Microbispora hainanensis: one gene and its partner. Each later gene encodes a partner of the first gene's protein in a complex. Links are inferred from orthologs where the notes say so. Each region holds a gene or a part of one and is shown on either strand. Other genes may lie near its edges.

Region 1 (2,817 bases):
TCCAAACTGGCCGACGCGCAGACCGTGTTCTGGAACGGCCCGATGGGCGTGTTCGAGTTCGACGCGTTCTCCGGCGGCACCCGCGCGGTGGCCGAGGCGCTGGTGAACTCCAAGGCGTTCACCGTGGTCGGCGGCGGCGACTCGGCGGCGGCCGTGCGCAGGCTCGGCCTGCCCGAGGACGGCTTCTCGCACATTTCCACCGGTGGCGGCGCGAGCCTCGAGTATCTCGAAGGCAAGACGCTGCCCGGACTCGCGGCGCTGGAGGAGTAGATGGCCCGCAAGCCGCTGTTCGCCGGCAACTGGAAGATGAACCTCAACCACCTTGAGGCCATCAACCTGGTGCAGAAGCTGGCGTTCACGCTCACCGACCGCGACTACGACAAGGCGGACGTCGCGGTCATCCCGCCGTTCACCGCCCTGCGCAGCGTGCAGACGCTCGTGGACGCCGACAAGCTCCGCATCGCCTACGGCGCCCAGGACCTGTCGGCGCACGACTCCGGCGCGTACACCGGGGAGATCTCCGGGGCCATGCTGGCCAAGCTCGGCTGCACGTACGTGCTTGTGGGGCACTCGGAGCGGCGGCAGTACCACGGCGAGGACGAGGCGCTGTGCAACGCCAAGGTCAAGGCCGCCTACCGGCACTCGCTGACGCCCATCCTGTGTGTGGGCGAGGGGCTGCCGGTGCGCCAGGAGGGCCGCCACGTCGAGCACACGCTGGCGCAGCTCGACGGTGCGCTGGAGGGCGTGCCCGCCGAGCAGGTGAAGTCCATCGTGATCGCCTATGAGCCGGTCTGGGCGATCGGCACCGGCGAGGTCGCCACGCCGAAGGACGCCCAGGAGGTGTGCGGCGCCATCAGGACGCGACTCGCCGAGCTTTACGGTGACGATGTGGCCTCTGTTGTCCGTATCCTTTACGGTGGCTCGGTGAAGTCGGACAACGTCGCCGGCATCATGGCGGAGACCGACATCGACGGCGCCCTCGTGGGAGGGGCCAGCCTCGACGCGGGAGAATTCGCCAAGATCTGCCGATTTGGCGAGTCCGCCGGTTAGCTGAGCCGTTTGGGGGGTGCGACTTGACATCAGGACGTACCCTCGAAGAACACAATTGAATCGTCACGCCGATGGCACATCGTGCATCCGCACGTCGGTGACATCGTGCACACGCGTCGTGCACGCCCGGACATAGGAACAGGTCTACGGTGACAATCGGAATCTCCATCGCCCTCATCCTGTCGAGCGCTCTGATGGTGCTGCTCGTCCTGCTCCACAAGGGCAAGGGCGGCGGCCTGTCCGACCTGTTCGGAGGCGGGTTCTCGTCCTCCTTCGGCGGTTCGTCGGTGGTGGAGCGTAACCTGGACCGTCTCACCATCATCACCGGCATCGTCTGGTTCGTCTGCATCATCGCGCTGGGCCTGCTGCTCAAGCCGTAGCGGACGGCCTCCGGCCACGCGTGACAGAGATTCACCTCCCCCCGTCCGCGGGGCGATCGAGCAAGGAGTTCATCGGTGGGTAGTGGCAACGCGATCCGTGGCAGCCGAGTCGGCGCCGGCCCCATGGGAGAGGCCGAACGCGGCGAGGCCGCCCCCCGTGTGCGGGTCTCGTTCTGGTGCGCGAACATGCACGAGACGCGCCCGAGCTTCGCCAGCGACGCGGCCGTTCCCGAGTTCTGGGACTGCCCGCGGTGCGGCCTGCCGGCCGGGCAGGACCAGTCGAACCCGCCTGCTCCGCCGAAGAACGAGCCGTACAAGACGCACCTCGCGTACGTGAAGGAGCGCCGCAGCGACAAGGACGGCGCGCAGATCCTCGCCGAGGCGCTGGAGCGGCTGCGCTCCTCCTCCCGCCCGATCTACTGATCCGGACACCCGTGTAGGCCCTTTCCGCTCAGGCGGGGAGGGCCTTTCACATGTCCGCGGGCTCCCGCTCGGCGGCGCGGTAAGCGGCCGTGGCGATGTGGGCGGATGTGGGCGGATGTGGGCGAACGAGTGGTCGAGCGGGCCGGCGTCGCCGGTGGTCCAGGCCGGCCCGCTCGTTCCGGTCATCCGCCGTGCACGGGCTCGCCGTCGAGGAACGTCATGACGACCTTGGTGGTCCAGATGTCCTTCGGGTCGAGGGCGAACGGGTCGCGGTCGAGCACGACGAGGTCGGCCGGGCGGCCCTCCTCGATCACCCCGGCGGGCGAGCGGTTGATCCAGGCCGATCCCTCGGTATAGGCCGTCATGATGGTCCGCAGGTCGAGGCTCTGCTCGGGGAGGAACGGGGTCTGGGCGGTGGGGTAGGTCGCGTGGACGGAACCGCCCGGCTCGGTGCGGTTGACCGCCACGTGCATGGCCTCCAGGGGGTTCGCCGAGGAGACCGGCCAGTCCGAGCCCCCGGCGAACCGGGTGCCGTGCCGTACGAGGTCGGCGAAGGGATACTGCCAAGAGGACCGCTCCTCGCCGAGGAAGGGGATGCACAGCTCGTCCATCTGCAGGTGGTGGGTGGCCCACAGCGCCTGGAGGTTGGCCGTCACCCCGAGCTCGGCGAAGCGCGGCACGTCCTGCGGCGTGATGATCTGCACGTGTGCGACGTGGTGCCGGTTGGCGGGGTCGGTGCCGGTCAGCGCGTCGAGCGCCTCGCGCACGGCCCGCTCACCGATGGCGTGGAAGTGCACCTGGAAGCCCAGGGAGTCGAGCTCCTTGACGTACCCGCCGAGCAGCGCCGGGTCGATGTACGACAGGCCGGTGCCGCCGCAGCGGCAGTAGGGCTCGATGACGGCGGCGGTGAAGTTCTCCGGGATGCCGTCCTGCATGATCTTGACCGAGGTCGCGCGGAACCGGT
Region 2 (2,880 bases), 4.2 Mb from region 1 along the record:
TTGAGGAGGTCGACTAGTCATGACCGAGAACGCTCCGCTCAAGATCCACGACCTCCGTCCGGCCCCCGGCGCCAACAAGGCCAAGACCCGCAAGGGCCGTGGCGAGGGCTCCAAGGGCAAGACGGCCGGCCGTGGCACCAAGGGCACCCGGGCCCGTACGGCTGTCATGCCGGGCTTCGAGGGTGGCCAGGTCCCGCTCCAGCGGCGGCTGCCGAAGCTGAAGGGCTTCTCCAACGCCCTGTTCAAGACGACCTACCAGGTCGTCAACCTGGACAGGCTCGGGGAGCTGTTCCCCCAGGGCGGCGACGTCACGCTCGACGACCTGGTGGCCAAGGGTGCGGTCCGCAAGAACCAGCCCGTCAAGGTGCTGGGCACCGGCGAGATCTCCGTGGCGCTGAACGTGCAGGCGCACGCCTTCTCCGCCAGCGCGAAGGAGAAGATCGCCGCGGCCGGCGGCTCGGTTTCCGAGCTGTAGGCATCACGTGCTGCGAGGCGCGGAGGTTCACTATGAGCCTCCGCGCCCGTAGTGCGTTAGAGTTCGCCTGGCACGGGGGTCCCCCCGTGTTCGACCAAGCACTCTGGCAGGAAGACATGTCGATGGACGCCTTGCGGGCCATCGCCGACCGTTACCGCGTCACTGGCGCGCAGGAGGGACCGTGCTGACCGCGATTACCCGGGCGTTCCGGACGCCTGACCTGCGCAAGAAGCTGCTCTTCACACTGGGCATCATCGTGCTGTTCCGGCTTGGCTCGGTGCTTCCCACTCCGGGGGTCAACGCCCAGAACGTGGCCCTGTGTCTGGAGCAGGCCCAGGCGGGAGACGCTGCCAACATCTACGGGATGGTGCAGCTCTTCAGCGGCGGCGCCCTGTTGAAACTTTCAGTGTTCGCGCTCGGCATCATGCCGTACATCACCGCGAGCATCATCCTGCAGCTGTTGACGGTGGTGATCCCGCGGCTGGAGGCCCTCAAGAAGGAGGGCCAGGCGGGCACGGCGAAGATCACGCAGTACACCCGTTACCTGACCATCGGGCTGGCGGTGCTGCAGTCCACCGCGTTCGTCGCCCTGGCCCGCAGCGGGCAGCTCTTCCAGAACTGCAACCAGGAGATCCTGCTCAGCCAGGACGTCTTCCCGCTGATCACCATGGTCATCACGATGACCGCCGGCACCGCCGTGATCATGTGGCTGGGCGAGCTGGTGACCGACCGCGGCGTCGGCAACGGCATGTCGATCCTGATCTTCACTCAGGTCATCGCGGTGTTCCCGTCGGAGCTCGTGAACATCTTCCGGCAGAGCCCGTTCAAGTTCGTCATCGTGATGATCGTCGGCATCGTGATGATCGGCGTCGTCGTGTTCATCGAGCAGGCGCAGCGCCGGATCCCGGTCCAGTACGCCAAGCGGATGGTCGGCCGTCGCATGTACGGCGGCACCTCGACCTACATCCCGCTCAAGGTGAACCAGGCCGGCATCATCCCGGTCATCTTCGCCTCGTCGCTGCTCTATCTGCCGCAGCTTCTGGTGACGCTGTTCGGCAACAGCCAGAAGCCCAACGCGGTCATCGAGTGGCTGGCCCAGAACATGATCAGGGGCGACCACCCGGTCTACATGGCCACGTTCTTCCTGCTGATCGTCTTCTTCACGTACTTCTACGTGTCCATCACTTTCAACCCCCCTGAAGTGGCTGACAACATGAAGAAGTACGGTGGGTTCATCCCGGGCATCCGTCCGGGCCGGCCGACCGCTGAGTACCTGAGCTACGTGCTCAACAGGCTCACGGCCGCAGGCGCTCCGTATCTGGGTGTGATCTCGCTCATCCCGATCATCGCGCTGGCGGTGGCCGGAGCGAGCCAGAACTTCCCGTTCGGAGGGACCAGCATTCTGATCATGGTTGGTGTTGGTCTGGACACGGTCAAGCAGATCGAGAGCCAGCTTCAGCAGCGCAACTACGAGGGCTTCCTGAGATAGTGCGCGTCGTCCTGGTTGGGCCCCCCGGAGCGGGTAAGGGGACGCAGGCCCAGTTCATCGCTTCGCACCTGTCGATCCCGAAAATCTCGACAGGCGACATCTTCCGTGCCAACGTCTCCGGCGGCACGGAGCTCGGCAAGCTCGCCAAGGAGTACATGGACCGCGGCGACCTCGTCCCCGACGAGGTGACCGTGGCCATGGTCCGCGACCGGCTGTCGGAGGACGACGCGCAGGAGGGCTTCCTCCTGGACGGCTTCCCTCGCAACGTGCCCCAGGCCGAGGTCCTCAAGAAGATGCTGGCCGAGTTCGGCACGGCGCTCGACGTGGTCCTCAACCTGGTCGTCGAGGACGACGAGGTCGTCCGGCGCCTCGCGGGCCGCCGTACGTGCCGTTCCTGCGGCAAGGTGTGGCATGTCGTGTTCGACCCGCCCGCCGTGGAGGGCGTCTGCGACGCCTGCGGCGGGGAGCTCTTCCAGCGGGACGACGACCGTGAGGAGACCATCAGGCGGCGCCTGGAGGTCTACCAGGAGCAGACGCAGCCGCTGATCGCGTTCTACGCCGACGAGGGGATCCTGCAGGGGGTCGACGCGACCGGGCCGGTCGAGGAGATCACTCAGCGGGCGATGTCGGCGCTGCGGCGGTTCGCCGACTGATTCATTACCGCGGCCGGGAACGCCACTCCAGTACATGGGGTGGCGTTCAGGCTTATATGGGACAATTTCGGGAGGGGGTGCGTCACGTGTTCAAGAAGAACCGGCACGGAATTCAAATCAAGAGCGCCGAGCAACTGGAGAAGATGCGTGCGGCCGGCCTGGTCGTCGCGCGCACGCTGGAGCTGCTCCGGAAGTCGGTCGAGCCCGGGATGACGCCGCTCGACCTCGACGCCATCGCCGAGAAGGCCATCCGGGGCGAGGGC

Evidence for each region.
Region 2: the proteins of secG (region 1) and secY are in contact, whole or in part, in a crystal structure (PDB 5AWW), measured with the Thermus thermophilus proteins. The link is inferred for Microbispora hainanensis from one-to-one orthologs. Residues at the interface, in WP_223903268.1 of Thermus thermophilus: Tyr5, Ile9, Tyr12, Leu13, Ala16, Leu19, Val20, Val23, Leu24, Gln26, Glu27, Pro28, Gln30, Gly31, Ala32, Asp34, Leu35, Met36, Gly37, Gly38, Ser39, Ala40, Asp41, Leu42, Phe43, Ala45, Arg46, Val48, Tyr53, Thr56; in WP_096411648.1 of Thermus thermophilus: Leu14, Gln16, Arg17, Phe20, Ile34, Pro35, Pro37, Ile72, Arg108, Arg109, Asn112, Gln113, Arg116, Ile117, Ile120, Pro145, Gly146, Trp147, Phe152, Phe155, Val156, Val159, Thr160, Val162, Ala163, Gly164, Ala166, Leu167, Trp170, Glu173.

The regions. Positions count from the first base shown.
Region 1 is NZ_CP108086.1:7,586,506-7,589,322, reverse strand. What follows is about bases 68-2,814. They hold secG (preprotein translocase subunit SecG), read left to right. Parts: upstream 68-1,199; coding sequence 1,200-1,430; downstream 1,431-2,814. Other genes in these bases: OHB01_RS34625 (amidohydrolase), read right to left, coding at 2,036-2,814; OHB01_RS34630 (RNA polymerase-binding protein RbpA), read left to right, coding at 1,506-1,853; tpiA (triose-phosphate isomerase), read left to right, coding at 271-1,050; OHB01_RS34645 (phosphoglycerate kinase), read left to right, coding at 68-270. Outside these bases: more of OHB01_RS34645, read left to right, coding at 1-67; more of OHB01_RS34625, read right to left, coding at 2,815-2,817. UniProt on the Bacillus subtilis protein: Involved in protein export. Participates in an early event of protein translocation.
Region 2 is NZ_CP108086.1:3,368,831-3,371,710, forward strand. What follows is about bases 1-2,810. They hold secY (preprotein translocase subunit SecY), read left to right. Parts: upstream 1-656; coding sequence 657-1,964; downstream 1,965-2,810. Other genes in these bases: rpmD (50S ribosomal protein L30), read left to right, coding at 1-17; rplO (50S ribosomal protein L15), read left to right, coding at 20-475; OHB01_RS16040 (adenylate kinase), read left to right, coding at 1,964-2,617; map (type I methionyl aminopeptidase), read left to right, coding at 2,704-2,810. In the rest of the region: more of map, read left to right, coding at 2,811-2,880. UniProt on the Bacillus subtilis protein: The central subunit of the protein translocation channel SecYEG. Consists of two halves formed by TMs 1-5 and 6-10.